Regions from separate parts of the Ornithinibacillus jepli genome, predicted to be linked through region 1. Evidence: riboswitches for the same ligand, from Rfam matches in the RefSeq annotation. Region 1 holds a riboswitch; each other region holds the start of a gene.

The links. A riboswitch is a leader RNA that binds a small molecule or an ion and turns the genes downstream of it on or off. The one in region 1 is predicted to bind S-adenosylmethionine.
Region 2: linked by a shared signal. The riboswitch ahead of AB1K81_RS01295 (cyclase family protein) and the one ahead of AB1K81_RS16870 (methionine ABC transporter ATP-binding protein) in region 1 are both predicted to bind S-adenosylmethionine.
Region 3: linked by a shared signal. The riboswitch ahead of AB1K81_RS08550 (O-acetylhomoserine aminocarboxypropyltransferase/cysteine synthase family protein) and the one ahead of AB1K81_RS16870 (methionine ABC transporter ATP-binding protein) in region 1 are both predicted to bind S-adenosylmethionine.

Annotation. Positions count from the first base shown of each region.
Region 1 covers NZ_JBFEGG010000006.1:61,488-69,440, forward strand. The annotation lists gene AB1K81_RS16845 (spore germination protein) at 1-436, opposite strand, end outside; gene AB1K81_RS16850 (endospore germination permease) at 426-1,511, opposite strand; gene AB1K81_RS16855 (M20 family metallopeptidase) at 1,875-3,077, opposite strand; gene AB1K81_RS16860 (MetQ/NlpA family ABC transporter substrate-binding protein) at 3,088-3,945, opposite strand; gene AB1K81_RS16865 (methionine ABC transporter permease) at 4,001-4,663, opposite strand; gene AB1K81_RS16870 (methionine ABC transporter ATP-binding protein) at 4,653-5,678, opposite strand; SAM riboswitch class I at 5,790-5,900, opposite strand; gene AB1K81_RS16875 (hypothetical protein) at 6,193-6,696, shown strand; gene AB1K81_RS16880 (DUF4256 domain-containing protein) at 6,766-7,332, opposite strand; gene AB1K81_RS16885 (MFS transporter) at 7,436-7,953, opposite strand, start outside.
Region 2 covers NZ_JBFEGG010000001.1:258,831-266,783, reverse strand. The annotation lists gene sppA (signal peptide peptidase SppA) at 1-394, opposite strand, end outside; gene AB1K81_RS01315 (3'-5' exonuclease) at 548-1,165, opposite strand; gene AB1K81_RS01310 (Cof-type HAD-IIB family hydrolase) at 1,271-2,047, opposite strand; gene AB1K81_RS01305 (hypothetical protein) at 2,149-2,376, opposite strand; gene AB1K81_RS01300 (hypothetical protein) at 2,447-5,902, opposite strand; SAM riboswitch class I at 6,048-6,150, shown strand; gene AB1K81_RS01295 (cyclase family protein) at 6,240-6,998, shown strand; gene AB1K81_RS01290 (5-methyltetrahydropteroyltriglutamate--homocysteine S-methyltransferase) at 7,094-7,953, shown strand, end outside.
Region 3 covers NZ_JBFEGG010000002.1:116,450-124,402, forward strand. The annotation lists gene megL (methionine gamma-lyase) at 1-983, opposite strand, end outside; gene rarD (EamA family transporter RarD) at 1,339-2,250, shown strand; SAM riboswitch class I at 2,307-2,424, shown strand; gene AB1K81_RS08550 (O-acetylhomoserine aminocarboxypropyltransferase/cysteine synthase family protein) at 2,523-4,226, shown strand; gene metX (homoserine O-acetyltransferase MetX) at 4,250-5,293, shown strand; gene AB1K81_RS08560 (SGNH/GDSL hydrolase family protein) at 5,470-6,354, shown strand; gene AB1K81_RS08565 (YpmS family protein) at 6,373-7,002, shown strand; gene AB1K81_RS08570 (hypothetical protein) at 7,063-7,668, opposite strand; gene AB1K81_RS08575 (ABC-F family ATP-binding cassette domain-containing protein) at 7,884-7,953, shown strand, end outside.

The DNA.
Region 1 (7,953 bases):
CAACATTTGTACTTATATCCTCGACAAATCCATCTCTCGGTCCACGTAACGAAACCTCCGCATTGGATTCCTCCGGTGAACGTTTAGGTGGATTAGATGTATTATAAAAATAAATAGATTCGTCTATAAAGATTGCGGTTAAGCCATTAAATATATTTTCAGTAATAACTTGATCAGCATGAAGTTCATTCCTCTTTAGACTCAGTGTACAATTTAATAACACGTCACTATTTTTATTATAATAGTAGCTATTTTGAATACTTGGGAGGATACTTTCTCGTAAAATATTATTATCCATAAGGCCATTACAATAGACAACTATCATTAGTTTACTTTTATTCGGATTAAAGAGTTGGTGCTCCTCAATTGTAATATCAGAAGAATCATGAAATAGGTTTTTAATGTAAGTTTTTGTTGCCTCAATATTATTTCTCAATCATGGCCCTCCTCTTTGATATTCTTACAAGCAATGTTAAAAAAATGATCATCGTTACACCAACTATACAACTAAAAGCATAATAATAATTGCTTAAAAAAGTAACAAATCCTTCATCTGAAATGGAAGATATCGTGAAGGTTAAATAAATCATACATATAAATACTTGAATATAAAGCCGCATTCTCTTCTTCTTTATTTCTAATACATGTGTGATGAGGTATAAAAATATCGCTAGCCTAATAAGATGACCCGATGTCCACTGGTAAATGGATAAAAAATCAAGATGATTAAAGTAAGTACCAATCCCTAAAATTCTCCATTGGAAAAAAGAAGGATAACTGAGTTCTTTTGCTTCTTCAATGCCAAATATAGCTATAGTCCCAAGTAACGGACCCATCGTCAATATAATTAAAAACGTAATAAGAAGAATATAATGTCTCCGTAACACTTTCTTTGAAATCTGGTTTTGAATTAGTATGATAAAAAGAATTTCTATATTTGACCCTAATACATATAATGCCCCGTACCATACATCGCTCCAACTATTCTCAACTAATATTGGTGTTACTAACTGGTAGTTTTTATCAGGAATAGTCCCAATGGCAACAAACACACCGAAGAGGATAACTAATGGTAGTAAAACACCCGCACAAATCGCAATAGTATTTAATTTTCCATATGAAATATATAACGAGGCTAATAATAAACATATAGCAATTATTATGATCGGTGTATTAAATAGAAATGTTTCATTTACCCAATACGTGGTCTCTCTTAACGATATCCATCCCGCTACCATTAAATGAATAACAAAAAAAGTCGCTATCATCCTACCCAGAAAACGCGAATAGGTAGTAGAAAGCCACGAAATGAAGGATTCGTTTAAAAAATGGCTCGATATGTAGAAAATCGGAAGTGAGATTAATAAAGTTGCGAGATAACCAATGATTATACTAATCCAGGCATCCCTTCCTGAGGCATTAAGTAATAATGGAGTGATAATGACATGATTATTTAACCCCGTGCTTAGAAGAAAAATAGTAAAGAGTTGCGGAATTGTAATCTTTGCCATAGTGTACCCCCGAAATCCAATCATTCGCCTACTTCGTTTTTAGTATCAATTAATTCAATCGTTTTATACTCCATGTAGACGAAATCCTATACCTCTTTTCCTAAAGATAGAAATCTAGGGTTGAAAATTATTATGCTACTAAACGAACAAAAGCTCTATCCTCTACCACCACCCAAGTGAGGGCTAATCCTTTGGGATATCTTTCTCTTCTATCATCGTGCCATTCAGTATGGACAATGCAGTCGACTTTTTCACCAACCTATTCCACATATTCCTATCCACCATATTGGGAGAACAACTCCTAACTTATACGTCAAAAAAGGGCATCCATAGAAGGATACCCTATTTTTTGTTTAATCATGTTCAATTTTTCTTTGTCTTAGCTTCTTCAAAAGCTTCCTTCGCTCGTTTTAATAAATTACTGTCCGTTAACAGTCGGTATCCAGTGTTCGCAAGCACTTTTGCCCCTTTAATAAGAGCCGCGTCACCTTCTTTTGATTTAGCTGCTTCTCTAAATTCATTTGTATGTCCTATCAAATCATCCGGACCTATTTTAATGTGAGGATGAGCAGTTGGTACTTCGTAACTTATGTTTCCGGCATCGGTTGAGCCTTTCCCTTTTCCTTTTTCAGTCCAGACCACCTCTCCTACTGCTTCCAACTCTTCTTTTAATACATTATCCAAAACAGAGTTCAATACGAAGTCTTTAACTTCATTTTGGAATCGTTCAACTTTAACAGTTGCACCAGTTGCAAGCCCCGCACCTTCTGCTATAGCACGTACCTTATTAGATACTTCCTCTGTTTTACTCCATGATTCAGCACGAATATAGAATCTAGCAGATGCATATTCCGGTATAATATTTGGTGCATCTCCCCCGTGGGTAATAATTCCATGAATTCGCACATCAGTCGGAAGCTGCTGGCGTAATGCGTTAATTCCATTAAACAGTAGAATAACAGCGTCTAGAGCATTAATTCCTTTTTCCGGTGAACCAGATGCATGGGCAGATTTCCCGTAAAAGTGAAAATCAAGTGGATCAACAGCTAATGAATCGCCTGTGAGGGATGTTTTCCCTGATGGATGGATCATTAACGCAGCATCAATCCCGTTAAGATAACCATGCTTAACAAAGCTACCCTTTGCACTACCATTTGGCCCGCCCTCTTCTGCAGGTGTTCCTAGTACAACCACTTTTCCGCCTGTTTCAGCTAGCGTTTCAGCAAGCGCTATACCTGCAGCTACACTAGTCGTACCGATAATGTTATGACCACAAGCATGGCCTAAGCCTGGCAGTGCATCATACTCCGCAAGAAAGGCAATTGCTGGACCCGGTTTCCCACTATCCTTCACAGCGTAGAAAGATGTCTCATGTCCAGCAATAGCTGTTTCTACCTTAAATCCAGCATTAGTCAAAATCTCTACATGTTTTTTACTTGCAAAAAACTCCTGATTGCCTATTTCTGGATTCGCATGAATCGCCTGACTCGTTTCAATATACAGCTCTTTGTTTGACTCAATGGATTTTTGAATTAATTCCACACCCGCTAACGTTTTACTCAACATACTCTCCTCCTTATAGTCCTCCAAATTGTTCTAGCAACTCATCCTTCGATAAATCAACCACAATAGAACCACCATTTGTATCTGCTTCTACCGCTTTTACTACATCCTCTTCATGATATAGTTCCACAATCTTCTGATAAACTTCATTATCTTGATCTCTAGAACGTGCAGCGAAGATGTTCACATAAGGTATTGCATTCGGGTCATTCGCATCTTCTAAGTAAATCGGATCTTTCACAGGGTCAAACCCCGCTTGACCAGCAACACCATTATTAATAACAGATGCCGCTACATCAGGTAATACACGTGGTGTTTGTTGTGCAACGATTGGTAGGATTTCTAAGTTTTTTGGATTATCCACTATTTTACTTGGGTCACCAAATAGGCCAAAGTCGTCCGCTAACGTAATTAAACCTGCTGATTCCAATAATTTCAGTGCACGTGCTTGGTTAGAAGGATCATCCGGAATCGCAATCTTGTCACCTTCTTTAATTTCATTAACATCACTCAACTTCTCTGAATATAATCCCATTGGCGCAATGACAGTAGCCCCGATTGGTACTAAATCAAGATTGTTCTCTTCATTAAATTGAGCTAGAAACGCGATATGCTGGAACGAATTGATATCGATATCTCCGTTTGCTAACGCTTGGTTCGGTAAAGTATAGTCAGAGAACTCCACTAGTTCAATTTCAATACCTTCTGCTTTTGCCTTCTCTTTTAAAATCGGCCAAACTTCACCATCTGTACCAGTTACACCAATCTTAACTACCACATCATCCCCACTGTCTGAAGTGGTATCACTTCCACAGGCTACCAATGTACTTACCGCAATTAACACAACTAAAATACTAAACCATTTCTTCATCATTCTATCTCCTCTTTTTGTAGTTAAATAATGTAATAGTCTTATAACGTGTTGCTTATCGCCTCATAATCTTTCTCGATAGCGTATTCCCAATCCACTGTGCAAACTGTACTAGAAGAATAAGTATAATGACAGTAACGAGCATGACACTTCCATCAAATCGTTGGTATCCATATGTCATCGCTACGTGACCTAAGCCGCCACCACCAACTGTACCTGCCATTGCGGAGAAGTCGATTAAGCTAACTGTCACAAAAGTCAAACCTAGAATAAGTGGCCCAAGTGCCTCTGGAATTAACACAGTGAATATTATTCGTAATGGACTTGCCCCCATTGCCTTTGCCGCTTCAATCACTCCAGAATCAATGCTAACTAAGTTGTTCTCTACTACTCTCGCTATCCCAAATGCTGAAGCAATCGTCATTGGAAATATAGCTGCCCACGTTCCAATAGTTGTCCCGACTACTGCTCTTGTTAATGGACTAATTGCTACTAGGAAAATGATAAACGGGATTGGACGAATAATATTAATCAAGACATTCAGTAGATTAAATACAATTTTATTTTCTAGAATATTTCCTGTTCTCGTCACAAATAATAGTAAACCTATTATTATACCAAGAATTGATCCTAGAATCAAGGTCATGACAACCATTAAAATTGTCTCACCAGTGGATTCCACTATCCGTGGCCAAAACGTACTCCAATCAACCTTCATTAACCTTCACCTCCTCTACAATGACATCTCTCGTTAACTCGGAAAGAACCGAAGAAATATTTTCCTCTTCCCCTTCAAACGATACAAGCAGATTTCCATATAATTTCTCCTGAAGCTCTCGAACAGACCCATACACGATATTGACATCTACCCCAAATTTCCTTGTCACACGAGAGAGGACGGGATCACTAGCAATTTCACCTTTAAAGATAACGCGATATAAATGTTTTCCACCCTTGTTCTTCCATTCTTCCAACAAGGTAGCCGACGGTCTATCCTGCTGAACGGATTGGATAAATCGTTGTGTAGTCAGATGCTGCGGATTCGTAAATACATTAAATACAGAGTCCGTTTCAATCACTTCTCCATTCTCCATTACCGCTACCTTGTCACAAATCTCTTGTATAACATGCATTTCATGTGTAATTAGTAATATCGTAATTCCCAGTTCTTTATTTACCTTTTTAAGAAGGCGAAGGATTTCACTTGTTGTATCCGGGTCTAGCGCCGATGTTGCCTCGTCACAGATTAAGATATTAGGTGAAGTAGCAAGCGCTCTTGCAATCCCCACCCGCTGCTTTTGACCACCTGATAATTGTTCAGGGTAATCCTTTGCCTTATCAGTAAGACCTACAAAGCTAAGTAGCTCATTGACTCTTGTATCGATATCCTTTTTAGACCAACCTGCAAGTTTCAATGGATATGCTACATTCCCCGCAACGGTTCTAGAAGCAAATAAATTAAAATTTTGAAAAATCATCCCGATTCCACTTCTTAGCTTTCTCACTTCTTTTTGGGAAAGTGTTCCGATATTTACACCGTTCACTTCAATTTCACCAGTCGTAGGAGTTTCCAATAGGTTTACCAGACGTAATAAAGTACTTTTTCCAGCTCCACTAAAACCAATAATTCCAAATATCTCGCCTTTTTGAATGGAAAGCGAAACATCTTTAACGGCATTTACTTCTCGATTGCCAATTTTAAACGTTTTTGATATATTCCGAAATTCAATCATATACTTGACTCACTCCTGTCTTGAAATTTATGTAAAAAGGAAAAAGACCTTCCTTTTTTCTTATCCAAAAGAAAAAAGGAAGGTCTCAAAATATAAATTGAAACGACTTCCTTCTCATCTTTCAAATGTGAAACATTTGCAGGAATTGGCACAGTGTTAATTTACATTAACCCGCTGCCGAGACGTCATAGGGCCTGATCCCTCGGTCTCTCTGGATAAGAAGAAAATTCTTAATTTATGTAGTTGTAAGTTTATGATACATACTATAGTGCCTATTTAAACATATGTCAATCATTTTTTTAAAATTACTTTTTTGTACGTTTTTACATTCCTTCATAGCTAAAGGGTTATTTTGCTCACAAATCCCACAATATTACAAGTCTAGAAATCATGTAAAATTACATGCTAAAATAATGAAATCAGTGTGTAGAGATATTGGTCCAATACTTGACCAAAAATATATGTCGCAAGATACGTCTACCATCTGAAATTTTAATTTCGGAGGGTAAAAAATATGTATAAGGAAGATAGATTACCTCAAAGTCCAAAGGAAGGCATTATATTTTTATTAATTATTTCCATCATTTCCGTTAACACGATTGCACCCATTATCATAGGTATGGAACTCGGATTTAGTAAGGAAAATTATTTGGAGACTCTAAAAATTATTCCAATCATGTGGATTATTGTTGTCTTATTGGTGAAATTCGTTGCTGGTCCGTTAGTAGGTCAACTAATGCCAAAATTCGTAGGAAAAACCGATGGATTTAATGCGAGAGTATTATTAACGATTTTATTGAATGTGACTGTATTATCATTACTTCTAACTATTATCGGAAACTGGGTTGGTACAAAAGAAATAAGTCTTTTGCCTTTTCAAAACTTCTTTCCAAGTTGGTTTAGAAACTTTGGTGTAGCATTTTGGATTGAGTTAGTAATCGCTCAACCTATAGCAAGACTTGCAATGAAGAAAATCCATGCTTCCCAGAGACGTAAAGCTACGTTAGTAAATCAGTAATGTACTATTAGCAAGGGGAGAAATCCAAATGGATTCCGCCCCTTCATTTTAATCACGCCTATAAACTACTTAAACCCTAAGTGAGCCTCGGAATCCCCTGGAACCATAGTAAGAATCCGCACCATTATGATAGACAAAAACATGACCAAAACGATAATCACAAAACAACGCCCCACCAAGCGCTCGAATGTCAGACGGTGTTTTCACCCAGGTCGACGTTTTCTTATCAAACGTCTCCAGTTTCTGTAATTCTCGATATTCTTCCTCTGTTAAAATTTCAATTCCCATATCAGCCGCCATATCGATAGCACTATTTTCTGGCTTATGCTTTTTCCTTGCTTCTAGAGCCGCTCGATCGTAACAGAGACTTCTTCGCCCCTTAGGACTTTCCGGAGAACAATCATAAAAGATGTATTCATCCTTTTCTTCATCATACCCGACCACATCTGGCTCACCGCCAGTTCTTTCCATTTCATGGAGTGACCATAGCTTTTCTGGATTTGCCTCTAGCTTTGCTTGAACATGAGCCCAATCAAGCCCCTCGTGACGATGCTTATGTTTTATAAATCTAGCTTCTAATACTTTGATTAATCCTTCTCGTTGTTCAGATGACAATTCTTTACTTCCACTTGTCATAATATTTTCCTCCTTTTATCAGGCTATCTTTCCCGCTAATAACTCCTCGTTTAACCCATTGTAATCGCTAGAACGAGGTTGGTAAAATGTGTATTTCTCTCGTTCATGATGCCGCTTCATAATATTTGCGCTTAGTCGGTGCTAAACTTATACATAATAATGCTATGGTTAGTATCAACATAAAAATGGCTCCCAAGGCTACTAGTAACTTAATTGATAATACTTGTGCTCCTATAGCAAATAGAGAAGTAAGAACAATGACTAACAATGCCTCCAGAAACCCGTATATACTGCTAATTCGGGCAATAACCTCAACCGGAATGTTGTTTTGGTAAAAAGTATAAAAGCCCGTATTGGCAAAGGCAAGAGAAAATGCTAATACAAAAAAGCCTACCGTAGCCATGGTGAAATTACTAGAGAAAGCAAAAATCATATACCCTACTGATACCATTACCGAACCAGAACCAATAAGGAAGTGAACTGCTAATCCTTTCGTGAATATCACATTGAACAATGACCCTATTAAAATACCCGCCCCAGCAATACTTACAAGAAATCCATACTCACTATCTGACAGCGAAATAACTTCTTTAGAAAATGCAACCTCCAACGAGTCCACCG
Region 2 (7,953 bases), on a different contig from region 1:
GCTTTTCATTTTCCTCTTGTATTTGAACAATCTTATCGTGAATTTCTGCACTTTCTACTACACCTCCACCAGGTGTATTTACTCGTAAAATAATCCCATCTACATTCGGGTCACTACCTGCTTCCTCGATCATTTCTAAAAACTTTTTATGATTATATGAAGTTGTATTTAATAGCGTACTCGGAGTTGTATCTTGAATAACACCATCAAGGTTTAGTACGACAATTTTTCCGTTTGTTCCATCTTCTATTACTTCTTCCTGAAACTTGCTTTCCGGGAAAGCAAACAACTGCTCAAAATTCGTACTTGCAATACTCGTTACAAGCTGAAATCCTGTTGAAAGGATAAATAATACAACAGCCACAAGTAGTGCAAACCAACGTTTCTTGTTCATGAAAAACCCTCCTGTTTTACCATAATTATGTATAGTAAAAGGATACACTATTTGAATTGGGATATCTAATTTTTGCACAATAAACAATGTAAAAATAATATAAAGCAAAAAGGAAGATAGGTCACGAGAACCATATCTTCCTTTCTAATCCCACTAAAAATATAATGTTGTTGGCTTCTTTTTCTGTGTCCGTTTCACTTTCGGCGGATAATAACCTCTCTCGAAAATTCTGCCCTTTGTTATATGACACTGATTCAAAAAGGTCTCAATCGAATCTGCTTGAAAATCTTCAATCGCTCTTTGCAACACCTTTGCAGCAACACGCGCATCCTCTAAAGCATTATGATGATTTAAAGGAAATCCGTGATAAGAAGCCAACGTATTTAATCGATGATTTTCCATATGTGGCCAAACACGCTTGGCAATATTAGCTGTACATAGATAGTCCAATTCAGGATATGTAATTTTATCTCTATCTAACGATTGACGGATAACACTCATATCGAAACTCGCATTATGTGCAACGACTAGATTTCCTGATAAATAGGTTTTAAGCTCTGGCCATATTTCAGAAAAGGTCATTGCATCTAAGACATCGTCCTCTACAATACCATGAACCCTTATATTAAATGGGTTGAAGTATGTTTCAGGATTGATCAAACTATAATACTCATCCACTATTTCCTTCTCGTTCGCAACCACAATTCCAACTGCACAAGGACTATGACGTTTTTCATTTGCTGTCTCAAAATCTATCGAAACAAAATTCATTATATGACATTCCTTTATTTATATCGTTATAACCATCATAACATGACAAGCATATTCCTGTAAGAAAAAATGCTGTAGAAATTGACCTACAGCATCACTCATAACTTATAGGAGTCCTACCATTTTCAAACCATAATAGATTCCATCTTCATCAACTGGTTTTGTGACATATTTAGCTACTTCCTTCACTTCATCTACACCATTTCCCATAGCAACACTATTCGTAACCTTCGTAAGCATTTCAACATCATTTAATCCATCACCAAAAGCATAAATATTCTCTTTAGGGAGTTGTAACTTTTCCATAATTTTTTCAATTCCGTTCGCTTTCGAGCCACCCTTTGGCAGTATATCTGTACTAAGCGGATGCCAACGAACGAAATCAAACTCCGGAAACGCTTCTATATACTCCTCTTCTTCCTCCTCCACACAGAATAAAAGAGACTGAAATACAGCATTGTTTTTATAATAATGAGGATTATAAGTCGGTAGCCCAATTTTTAACGTACTAATACTCTCCATAATATGTGGATGCTCTGGGACATTCGCATTCATTCCTTTTGGATCCATATAGAGGACTGGATGTCCATTTACAGTTGCCTGGTCTGTCAGTTTTTTCAATGAGGGCTTTTGCAATGCGTTCATATATACTTCTTTTCCTTCTAATACGACATACTGCCCGTTATAACTAATATAAGTATTAATTCCTAACTCTTCACGCACTTTCTTAAACATAAATGGTCCTCGTCCTGTGGCAATAGCAACAATATGACCTTTTCTCTGTAGCTCTTGAACTGCTTTTCTAGTAGAAGAAGGTATCTTCTTATCGTGATCAAATAAAGTCCCATCAATATCAAAAAAAATAATACTTTGGTCGGTCATGGTTGAATGTCTCCTTTAATTACGATTTAGTCTATTTTCATTCTAACCATTGAAAGGCTTTACAAGTCAAACAGTTAATCGAACAAAATTCACCAAGACCATTATCTTTCGTTACCTCTTTTAAAGTTTCCTGTCACTTTAGCCATAACTAATTGCTCTTCTTTTATATTATTCACAGCATTTATTTTACTTAGAAACTTTGTTGCCTCTTTTCCTTTCAATATCTTCACCTGTTTTCCAAAATAGGTGATAAAGACCGTATTATCCTTTGAAATTCGATAACTAAATGGCTCTTCTTCTAGACGATCTCTCTTATCAATCTTTGACATTGTGACCTCCTATAAAATATCACACAGTATTTCTACTGTGTGATTGTTATTTAGATAAATTCTATTAAACTTAATCCCATTTTTTCATCTGATCAATCACATTCTTTTTAAACTTAGATAGGAATGTCTCATTTCCTTCAGAAGACTTTTGCTTTTGCCATTCATTGTAACTAGCTATCGTAATTAGAATAGACCCAGCTATTAATAAATAACCCCACCATGGTAAATTGCCCCAATACGGTCTAGTTTGCATCAATACATTGAAAAGAAGTACCCCTGCTCCTACAAAGAAAAATGACTTCATTTGATAGATCATTCCTGCTACAAGTGATGCCAATGATAGCACCCCAACAATTAAAGCATCATAAATCGTGTTACTAGCTAGACCATCTTGAACTAATAGAAGGGCTACTATGACTAATACTGCCCATTGAATATAATTTGTAACTTCTTTCTTTTCCTTCATTACGTATTTCCGAAGAACTATAACGACTACTATCCAAGGTAATACATAAATCTCTCTCTCAATTAAACTCGGTAACTCTAAATGACCTAGCAAAGCATAATAAGGTTGGAATGCAATAACAAATGCTATAAATATTATCCATGTAGAAGAAATTTCCCACACACGTTTCCTATTTAGGAATAACCCAATGATAACTAATATCCCCGGAAGAACTTTGAAAGCTAAGTTATCGGTATTGATACTATATTGGTATAAGTTTAGGAACGTTATAAATGCTAAGATCGTATACCAATCTAGCTTAAGATATTTTCCTTCTAGCTGATAAACAGTTTGATAGATAATACTTCCTGATATTAGTAGTGCCACTCCAAATGAAGCTAGAATATAAGGTTCATAAACAAGTAAATTATCATTATTACTGAAGTTCATGAAGCCTGCGTACATCAGTAATAGCGGAATAACGGAAAGGATATCCCATTGCATACGGTGTAAAACGAAAAGTACCATCGCCACATACAAAATGGTTGCTATAAACAAGATTGTGTCATATGGATAACTCATCAAGAAACCTAAAATACCAATACTAGAATATGGCACAAAATAATAGAAAATACGTTTTTTCCAAACTTCTTTCCCAATCAGCCAGAACACCAACAACAACACACTAATGATAAAGTAAGTATAGACGTATTCGATATTCCATTCGAATTTAGCAAATGCTAATGGTAAAGAAATCCAAAAAGTCGTAATGCCCGAATAGAAAAATGTTTTAATTTGCCATTCCTTATTTACTGATCTAACAGTAATTCCATAAATAATCGTTGTTAGTAAAAAAGACCACCAAGCATCCGTCTCATTAAACAGAACCGAAACGATTAATGCGAATGGCAAGTAGATTTGCCCAACCCAGTAAAAAGCACTCTGGTAAAGGCGCCCTCTCTTCCCAATAAGTATTCCGACACCAAGTAATAATACTGCTCCTAATACAAATTGAACCCATTCAAACACATCTGGAACAGTAGCTACATTATCATGAACTACATTTAGAATGTTTAAATAGAATAATAAAGAGAAGCTAGATAGGAAGAATGGGATTGCTACCCAACCGCTTCTTCTGTATAAGAGATATGACATCCCGATACCACCTAGTGTAATGAAAGCTCTTATTGGGGACTCTAAACTGAAACTATCAAGAATAACTACTCCATAAAGTAATTGAGCAAAGTAGAAACTACTATTCGAGAATACCGGCCGATTTATCGCCTTCCAAACGTAGCTAACAACTAAAACTGTTATACTACCAAACACTAAGCCTATTGCTAGGAAAACATCCTCAAACAACATTGAATCTTGTTGGGCTATATAGATGTAAAAGACAGTAACAGCAAAACTTAGAGCTATTCCATGTATCCACGGGGCAACCTGAGCAAAATTACCCCTTCTCTCATATTTGTACATGATAAGTGCTAATAGGGATGTTAATAATAACATAATACTCAATTCAAGGTTCATAAACGATACTAGGCAACCTAATATGCATACCATCATTACTAGACTACTTACATCCCGCGTACTACTCTTTAAAGGCTTCCAAAGTGATGCGTTTACGAAACAACCACCTAAAATATACAGAAGATAAGCCAATATAAATCCAGGTAAAATAATGGATTCATAACTAAGCCACTCCTGCCCTAATAATGTTAATTGATACAATGCACTTACTAGGAATATTGGGCTTAAATAGTTGAAAAGCTTATTCTTAACAAGTGATGCGAGAAAAGCAAAATTAAGGGAAATTATGACATAAGCAATTAATAAAACAATCGATCCTTCCCCCATTCTTAAAATAAGCCCTTCAAAACTAATATACAAAAAAGCTAAAGAAGAAACGATTGCACTAGTTATTTGAAAAACTTTTTGTAACGCACCCGCTTCATTAAGAAACTTCGGTAAAGCTAAGAAAAGTACCCCAAGTAATGCAAAAGCTACCTCACTAACACTTTGCAAAATTGAATTTTCTACTAGCTGATACACACCGTATATTAACATAGCAGTAAAAACAAAATGATAGGACTGTTTCTTGGAAACAAAAATCATAGAAAAGTAAATTACTGCTGTTAAAAGTAGGTTAAAGCTATACATCAATTCATGATCATAGAATAGTAGCATCAGTAAGGTTGATAAAATAAGATTTGCTTGAATAAAGGGAACGAATTCCTTTATAAATAGCTGTAATTTTGAATTCCCTTGCAACATACGATACCCAACAATTAAAAGTCCATTGTAAAGCATGATTGCTAGATAGAAGCCATCAACCGGTAGATATACTGAAGCAATTAAAAGTCCAACAAACATACTGCATGCAACGTAAGAGAACCAAACAAAAAGTCTAGATGACAGTTTCCTAGCAAATACTGCATAGATAGGTAAAACTAATAATGTTCCAATAGCACCATATAGAAATTTACCCTCTCCCGAAAAGGAAAAATAACTACCAAATAGTTCATAGTATCCTGCTGAAACAACGATAATAGGTAAAAATAAACTCCCCAATACCAAGAATGCAAAAGCAGTCTTCTTAATTTGAAGCACACTATTCGTCAACCATGCTAAACCGTAAAACAGGATTGCTACTGTTGAAATTAACCCTGTCTTTGCCCAAGAACCGAGGGTATCCCACGTACTGGTCGCAAGAACTAATCCCCCTAAAAGTAATAATATTACCCCGAGATTTAGTCCCCAAGTAATATTTCTATCTCTAATTTGCTGATCTGTAAACGTCTTCTTAGGGTTTGGAATTGGCTTTGCCTGATTATTATTTTCCTTAGGTTGTGGTGATTGAACCTTAGGTGTAACGGTTACCTTTGGTTCAATTGTTGGCTGTTCAACTTCTGCCATTTCTTGCTTAATCTGATTTACTGTTGGTTTATTTATATAATACTTTGTATGTGCATTTACAATTTTTGCAGCGACACTCATATTAATATATCTTGCCTTTACTAACTGATGAAGTTCTTCCCGAACAATCTCTCTTTTTTCATCTGGGCTAAGCTGTGTCATGTAACTCCCACCTTTAGTCATTCGATATAATCATCATACCAATAAGTACGATCTGATTCATTATAATTTTTAAATTTATAGAAAATTTCATCTTGACATATACGAAAGACCGGTGTAAAGTGAATTTTAACAATTAAATTACCAATTCTTATCCAGAGAGGTGGAGGGACTGGCCCTTTGAAGCCTCGGCAGCGGACTCATCGTGAGTACTGTGCCAATTCCAGTAGCTATAAGCTAGAAGATAAGAAGAGATCCTAACCTAAATTTGTTTAGCCTCTTCTTATTTATGAGAAGAGGTTTTTTAATTGTTAAATAAACTTTTTTTGAGGTGAGGAATATGACAAACGAAATTTTGAAAAGCTCAAACGAAGTATTAAAGGCTATTGAATTATTAAAAGAAAAAGAATGGGTGGATCTAACACATACTTTTGGGCCTGACTCGCCACACTTCTCTTCATTTGAATCAGCTGATTTTAAAACATTATTCACACATGATGACGGATTTTTTGCACAAAGTTTCACCTTCCCGGGACAGTATGGTACCCATTTAGATGCACCAATTCACTTTGTTCGAAACAAACGTTACTTAGAAGATTTGGACTTAAAAGAATTAGTTTTACCCCTAGTAGTTATTGATAAGTCAAAGGAAGCTTCGGAAAATAATGATTTTACAATTACTCCCGAGGATATTTTAGCTTTTGAAGAAGAATATGGCCGAATTGAAGCTGGTAGTTTTGTTGCACTAAGAACAGATTGGAGTAAGCGCTGGCCAGACCATGAGTTATTTAACAATAAGGACTCAGAAGGAAATGCTCATGCACCAGGTTGGGGACTAGACGCCCTAAAGTTCCTTTTTGAAGAACGTAAAATTAAAGCAGTTGGTCACGAAACGTTTGATACAGATTCCGCAATAGACTATCGAAACAATGGTGCATTACTTGGAGAATATTATGTACTAGAACAAGATACTTACCAGGTTGAACTACTAACCAATTTAGATAAAGTGCCTGCAAAAGGTGCAGTGATCTTTAATATGGTTCCAAAAGCAGAAAAAGCGTCTGGATTTCCAGTACGATCATTTGCATTATTGCCTTAAACTATTCACATTCCGATGATTACAGACTTGAAAGACTAGTATCGGAAAGCTGATTTAGTCTACTTAAAAAATTTCTAAAGAAAGAAGGAACTAAAATGAGTAAAAATTCGTTTCAAGCACCATTTCGTGCAGATCATGTAGGTAGCTTATTAAGACCAGAAAATCTATTAAAAGCACGTGAGGATTATAAGAAAGGCAACATTACAAAAGAGGAACTAAGAGATGTTGAAAATAAAGAATTACAACGAATCGTTGATAAACAAATTGAAGTAGGTCTTGAGCTTGTAACAGATGGTGAGTTCCGACGCTCTTTTTGGCATATTGATTTCCTTGAAAATCTAGATGGTTTAGAAGGTTATGTACCGGAAAGAGGGATTCCCTTCCAAGGTATTGAGACTGAGCCTTATGACGTCCGAAATATCGGGAAAATATCCTTTAATTCTGACCATCCATTCCTAGAAGACTTTAAATTGTTTAATGAAATCGTAGCAGGTCGTGCTGTTGCAAAACAAACCATTCCTAGCCCGAACCAACTATTTCATCGTGGAATCCGAAATACAGCAATTTATCCTACGGTTGAAGAATATGCAGAAGACGTTATTCAAACTTATCGCGATGCTTTAAAGGCTTTCTACGAGGCTGGTGTTAGATACCTGCAATTAGACGACGTATACATAGCTGGACTGAATGCTGATAATTTAATAGCTTATGAGCCAGCGCTTTCCCGACAGGAATTAATTGATTTATCACTTTATGTAGTAAATAGTGTATTAGAAGGTAAGCCTGATGACTTATATGTCACGACACATCTATGTCGCGGAAACTATGAATCTAGATGGGCGTTTGAAGGCAGCTATGCACAAATAGCACCAACGTTATTTGCAAAAGAAAAAGTAAATGGGTTTTTCTTAGAGTATGATGATGATCGCTCTGGTGATTTCAAACCATTAGATTA
Region 3 (7,953 bases), on a different contig from region 1:
TGGTTTAAGAAGGCTTGTGCGTCTTGCTTTTCTCCTTTTATTTCAAAGGAAATGACTCCCCCACCACGCTTCATCTGTCTTTTCATAATAGAATAATCCGGATGAGCTTCATCACTTGGATAGTAAACATTCGTAACATTTGGGTGAGTCTTTAATCGCTTAAATATCTCTTCCGCATTATCACAATGTCTCTCCATCCGAACAGGCAACGTCTTTATCCCTCTTAATAATAACCACGCATCAAAAGGAGCCATGACACCACCGATGTCCTTTAATGTTGTCATGGCAACTTCATTTAAAAATTCCTTTTTCCCCACGGCAAGACCGGCTATGACATCTCCATGTCCACCAATATATTTCGTTGCACTATGAATGACCACGTCACAGCCCAACTCTAATGGATTTTGTAAATAAGGAGATGCGAAAGTATTATCCACGACAACTGGAATACTGTATTCTTTGGCAACCCTTGCTACCATTTGTAAGTCAATTAGCTTCATCGTTGGATTAATTGGAGTTTCTACATAAATACATACGGTTTCTGGTTTAATTTTGGAACGTATTTCTTCCTCTGTCTCCATACTGGAAAAGTCATGTGTAATATTATATTTTTCTTTCATCATCGTTAGTAATCCGAATGTACAGCCATAAAGTCCTGAAGAACAGAGAATATGATCATTAGCCTTTGTTAAGGCAATTAGAATAGCAGAAACCGCTGCCATTCCTGAACCAAATGCAAGTCCTCTTTCCCCGTTTTCTAACGCAGCAATCCTTTCTTCCAGTATGGTTACGGTTGGATTTCCGAGTCGTGAGTAAATATAGCCACCTTCGTCACCGGCAAAGCGTCTTTCCCCTTGCTCTGCAGTGTTAAATGTATAGGTTGAGGTTTGGAACAATGGTGGGGTAAGGCTTCCTAACATATCTTTTGAATCGTACCCTTCATGAATAACGGATGTTTCCATATGCTTATATGAACGTGCCATTTTTCTCCTCCTCTTAGTAATAAAATAGATTTTTTTAAAAATAAAGAAAAGGTATTTTGCTCTGAGCAGCCCGTATACACGGAGACTCCTGCGGGAGGATAGGCATCGGTGAGACCCCGCAGGAGCGATAGCTCTGAGGAGGCTCACCAGCCGCCCGCGGAAAGCGGAGTGTATACGGGCTGCGGACCCGGTAAGGAGATTCTTACCAAAGGACCTTTTCTAAAAATAACTCTACTAATATCATATTCTATTACACCTAAAAATGAAAGCGTTTTCTTTTTAAGCCTTTTGATTGCGTTTTTGTGAAATCAGTTCTACAATTGTCTTTATTTATTATTAGAAAAGAAGGGGTAAGATGGAGCAGAAAACAGATAAAATTGGGGTTCTTTATGCGGCCTTTGCGTACGTCGTTTGGGGGCTTCTTCCGATTTATTGGAAGATTATTGATGATGTCCCTGCTGGGGAGATTTTGGCACATCGAATTATATGGTCCTTTATTTTTATGATTGTTGTCGTGCTAGTGATGCGAAAGTGGCGTGGGTTTATTAAAGAATGTATTCGTATTATGAAGGATAAGAAAAAGCTAATCAGTATTACACTAGCTTCTGTCGTAATCAGTTTAAACTGGTTAATTTATATTTGGGCTGTTAACAGTGACCATGTACTCCAAGCGAGTTTAGGGTATTATATCAATCCATTAGTTAGTATTTTACTAGCAATCATTGTACTGAAGGAAAAGCTAACGAAGAGCCAAACGGTTTCCGTTATTTTAGCAGGTATTGGGGTTTTATATTTAACGATTAGTTATGGTGTTTTCCCATGGGTATCGCTCGTTTTAGCTTTTAGTTTTGCATTATATGGGTTATTTAAAAAGATGGTCGATATTCCAGCCATGTATGGATTAACAATTGAAACGATGATTGTAACACCGATTGCGCTAATCTATTTAGGATTCATACCAGTACATTCTTTCTCTGTACAAAATATCACATCAACGGAAAATCTCTTTTTAATCGGTGCTGGTGCCATGACCGCCATACCGCTGCTCCTATTTTCTAGTGGAGCAAAGCGTATTCCACTTGCAATGGTAGGCATCCTGCAATATATTGCTCCAACTTTAATGTTATTCATTGGTGTATTTATGTATCATGAAACATTTACTACGGAGCATCTCATTGCATTTAGCTTTATTTGGGTCGCTCTAGTTATTTATTTAGGATCGATTTATCGATTCCCAATCCGGAAACTGAAATTACCGGAGCGCTAAATTTATTATTGACATATCATAGCCATACCGATAATATAATATTCAATAAATTAAATCTCTTATCAAGAGTGGTGGAGGGAATAGGCCCTATGAAGCCCGGCAACCTTAGGTGAAAGCAAGTCTTTCCTTAAAAGGTGCTAAATCCTACAGGTCAATTGATCTGGAAGATAAGAGGAGGAACGGTTACTTTTAAATACGTGCCCTCTTCTTAGGAAGAGGGCTTTTTGTTTCTCTTCTACCTCCAGATAACTAATCTTAAGGAGGAATTTTTTATGGAAAATTTTCACGTTGAAAAACTAGAGACAACATTACTTCACGGAGGGCAATTTCCTGACCCGACAACCGGTTCAAGAGCAGTACCTATTTATCAAACTACTTCTTATGTATTCCGCGATACCGAGCACGCACAAAACCTGTTCGGTTTAAAGGAACCAGGAAATATTTATACGCGAATCATGAATCCTACAGTTGATGCTTTTGAACAGCGGGTAGCATTACTGGAAGATGGTGTAGCAGCAGTAGCGACATCCTCTGGTATGGCGGCGATTACACTAGCAATTCTGAATATTGCAGGTACTGGAGATGAGATTGTTGCAGATAGTAATTTATATGGTGGTACATATAATCTGTTTGCAAAAACCTTACCGAAATATGGTATTACCGTTAAATTCGTAGATGGCACGAAGCTTGATGAAATAGAACAGGCCATTACGGATAAAACAAAAGCGGTTTTTGGTGAAATAATTACGAATCCTAGCTTGAATGTATTTGATGTGGAACAGGTCGCAAAAGTATGTCATAAATACCATGTCCCTCTTATTATAGATAATACTTTCGGTACCCCTATTCTTTCTAAGCCACTTACTTGGGGGGCAGACATAGTAGTACATTCCGCTACTAAATGGATTGGTGGTCATGGCACTACGATTGGTGGAATCGTTGTAGACGGTGGACGGTTCAATTGGAATCATCCTCGCTTCCCAGAATTCACTGAGCCGGATGAAAGCTATAATGGCCTTCGCTATGCAGATATTGGGTTAGCTGCTTATGCTACTAAGCTCCGGGTGCAGTTATTACGTGATATTGGGGCAAGTTTAAGCCCGCAAAATGCCTTTTTGTTACTCCAAGGTTTAGAAACGTTACATTTACGAATTGAACGTCACGTTGAAAACGCGAAGCTTGTTGCCAATTATTTAAACGAACACCCAGCTGTTGAATGGGTAAACTACCCAGGTCTTGCTAATCACCCGTCCTATGAATTGGCCCAAAAGTATTTGAAAGGTAGCTTCGGTTCCATTATAACCTTTGGTATTAAAGGTGGTAGAGAAGCGGGAAGAACGGTAATCGATTCTGTTAATCTATTTTCCCATGTAGCAAATGTAGGTGATGCAAAATCATTAATCATTCATCCCGCTTCCACTACTCATCAGCAATTAAACGTAGAAGATTTGAAGAAAAGCGGTGTATCCGAAGAACTAATTCGATTGTCGATCGGGATTGAATCTGCGGAAGATATAATCCTTGATTTGGATCAGGCAATTGCCAAGGCAACAAAGATTTCAGCAAACGTATTAGACACTGAATCAACTGTCTTGGAATGGCTAACTTCATCTCCATTTGAAAGAGCTAATGGTTCAATTCGAAAAAAGGTGATTGCCACTCTAAGTAATAGTCAACCTGCTGAATTTAAACAAACGATTGAACGATTAACTCAATATGGCTATACGGTGACCGATTTAGCAGAAACCGATCAAGCTGATATCCTCTATGTTCATGACAATGCCCTACCTCCAACAGTAATTGAGGAGTTAATAAATAAACAAATAAAAATCCTTTGGGTTGAAAAAACAGATACACATGACATCGTATTACAAAACGCAAAAGCAGCGGGGATTACAATCATTTCAAATCGGTTCCTATTAGATGCAATTTATTCTTCACGAGGAATTGAAAACAATCCTATACCAGCCGGGTAAATAACGTTTGAGGAGCAATATTAGTGAATACAACCTCCAAAGTAGCAAATATTGATATCGGAACACTTTTACTCGATTCAAGAGAAGAATTACCTGCTGTAACGCTAACATATGAACAAGTAGGTACTAAACAAGCACCGGTTATTCTAGTCTGCCATGCCTTAACGGGGAATCATATAGCAGTAGGAACACATGAAGCACCTGGATGGTGGAGTGGATTAATCGGCAACCATTTATCAATTGATACTACGAAGTTTCAAGTAATCACCTTTAATGTGCTCGGTGGCTGTGATGGTTCTACCGGGCCATTATCCATCAATCCGATTACAAATAAACCTTACCGATCCGATTTCCCAAAGATTACCGTACGTGACATAGTTAGAGCCCAACAAATTGCCTTAAAACAATTAGGTATTGATTCTTTATATGCAGTCATTGGTGGTTCGTTAGGTGGCATGCAGGCAATGGAATGGGGACTACTATATCCTAATATGGTAGAGCGACTCATTCTTCTAGCAGCAACTCCTTATCTTTCTGATTATGGGATTGCCTATAATTATATTGCCGAACGCTCTATCAAATCGGATCCATTATGGCAGTCTGGACATTACGACTCTTCTAACCATTTGAAAGGTCTTGAAATCGCTAGAATGATTGGGATGGTAACATACCGAAGTCCGAAACTTTTTGAGGAACGCTTTCGTAGAGAGATTACCGATAAAGGTTATGAAGTTACTTCTTACTTGCAATATCAAGGTGAGAAATTGGTTAAACGGTTTGATGCGAATAGTTACTTGTATTTACTTGATGCGATGAATACACATGATATCGGAAGGGATCGCGGTGGATGGGAAAATGCTACTACATTATACCGCTCTCCAGTTTTAGCGATAAGTTATGAAGAAGATTTAATATATGAACCTACTTCGATTTCCGTTTTTGCATCACTAATCCCTCACTGTACGTATCATCATATTGATACGAGGTTTGGTCATGATGGATTTTTAACGGAGTACGAAAAATGGGGTAACAAAATAGCATCTTTTTTAACGAAAAGGGCAATATGATTGAGACGTCAGTTTTGACGTTTTTTTCTTTTATATGACAATTTCACCATCACGCTTTTAAAACGAACAAAAAATGGGTATATATAATAAAATCAGTAGATTTGTATTTTATGCTTTCATACATTAAAGTAAAAGCGAATTGTATACAAAATCGAACAGCATAGGTGTGTTCCTTTATGAAGAAAAAGAAAATCATCACGATTACTACACTTATTTTAACAATAGTTTTAATAGCCAGTGTCGGACTATACGCTAATAAAGAGTTATCTACTTCGCCTGTAAAAGAATCCAAAACAACACAAGAAGAAAGTCAGGAAGTATCTGATAAGGATACGGAAACGAATACAGAAGAGGAATCCTTCAGCCCTTTCAAAGAATTAAGCAAAGAGTTTAAAGAGGCGATACAAAGTACGGTGAGCTTATTCACCAGTGAAGAGAGGCACATCGTAGCTATAGGCGATTCTTTAACACAAGGAGTTGGAGATAATTCAGAGCAAGGTGGCTATGTGGGGATACTAGATAAGCATTTAAATGCGGATAAACAGGTGGTAACCTTTGAAAACTACGGAAAACGCGGAAATCGATCGGATCAATTACTGAAACGGTTGAATGACCCAGAAATTGCAGAATCGATAACCACCGCTGACATTGTCATTATCACCATTGGCGCTAATGATATTATGCAAGTATTGAAGGAAAACTTTACAAATATAACATACGAAGCCTTCTCTAAGGAGCGAGGAAATTATGAACAACGATTACAGCAGATTTTTAAGAAGCTAAATGAACTAAATCCTGAAGCAAGTGTATATTTGGTCGGCTTTTACAACCCTTTCGAGCAATACTTCAATTATATAAAAGAGCTAGATATGATTGTCGATGATTGGAATAATACAAGTAAACAAATTGCCGAGGAAAATGGGGCTACCTTTATTCCAACAAAGGATTTGTTTATGAGTACGGAAGAAGTAAATTTGTTTGCTGATGATCATTTTCATCCGAATTCGTATGGTTATCAGCTAATGGCAAAGAGAATATTAAACTACTTAGTTGTAGATTAGATTTGAAGGTGAAGCAGGATGGAACAAGGTAATATGAAAAAAAATAAGTGGAAATGGGCTTTTATTGTCCTAGTCCTTTTGAATGTTTCTGTACTGCTAATTATTGCTGTATTAATTTTTTGGCCAGTTGAACAAACGAAAGTTCCCACAACCGAACATCAGACAACCCAAGAAAGCTCTGAATTCATCATAAGAACAACTAAGAAAAATCTAAATGAACTTATTAATGCGTATATGTATGAGTATTTAAAGAACTCCAAACATAAATATAGTGTTTCCCTAGAGGAGGATGTCCAATTAGTTGGGGAGTTACCCGTTTTCTCTACAACGGTTCCCGTATCAATCCGGTTTGAACCGTTAGTCCAAGACAATGGTGATGTTGTCTTAAAGCAAAAATCTATCACACTCGGATTACTCGAGCTACCAAATAAAAAGGTAATGGAGTATATGAGTAAACATTTGCCGGTGCCGCAGTGGGTGACGATTAATCCAGATGAGGAAGAAATTTATGTCGCGGTCACACAAATGGATATAAAAAGTAATTTTCATGTAAGTGTAGAGCATATGGATCTTGATGCAAACAATCTTTCTTTTAAACTAAAAGTACCATATGAAACTTTAGGTATAGAGACATTTTTACAAAAGTAATAAAATGGGGTCGAGTCTCCTAACTTTACGTTAGAAAAACTAGACCCCACATAACTTTATCTATATAAATCGTTTTACTTTTTTTGTGATTAAGTTGATTAATGAATCCTTTGGTAAATCAATCACTTCCTCAGCTAGCCTATGCTTCGGATAGTCTCCTAATCTTCCTTGATAGATTAATTGTAATTCTGTATTTTCTCGGATGTCAGATGGTGTAACAAAGTTAGTTGGTTTAGATAGTTTAAAAGAATCGGTACCCTGCATAACCGTCGCAACAAATTGAGAACAGAAAAAAGCATTCTTTCTATGAATCTCAATTTTTAAGGCAACACCTAATAACCCAATAAAGTTATATTTATAGTTTGAAGCTTGTGATTCAAAATCTTTAACATGATGGCGAATTTTCAAATACTCATTCTCCGTTACATTTAGAGCATATATTGCACTCTTAGAATGCTTTAAAAATTCTCCTCTAATATCTTCCCGAACAAAACCACCACTAAACGGATTCTTTGGATTAACGCGACCAAAGCTATATACTTCTTTTAACTCATGATCAAAACCAATTGATACATGATTTAACGGTTGATTTGTATATAAATTAATCATTCTTGAAAGGTATGTCCCAGTATCTGTAAAGATAAAGTAGATAGTCCTTTCTCTCATGTTTTCCCCTCCACTTTGACACTTTCACCGAGCTTTTTCTCTATAAAAACGGATATATCAAAACTTTACCGAAAAAACAACAAATATACAAGATAATTTTGAAACTTTATTTCTGTAATTATGGTAAATACTAGATAAATCAACGTTTTACATTGACTAAAGTCCTTAAATCTCGTAAGCTTACGGTAGAAATATTATTGGAGGAAAACCTATACATGATAACTGTAACGAATGTAAGCTTACGATATGGCGATAAGAAATTATTTGAAGATGTTAACTTAAAAT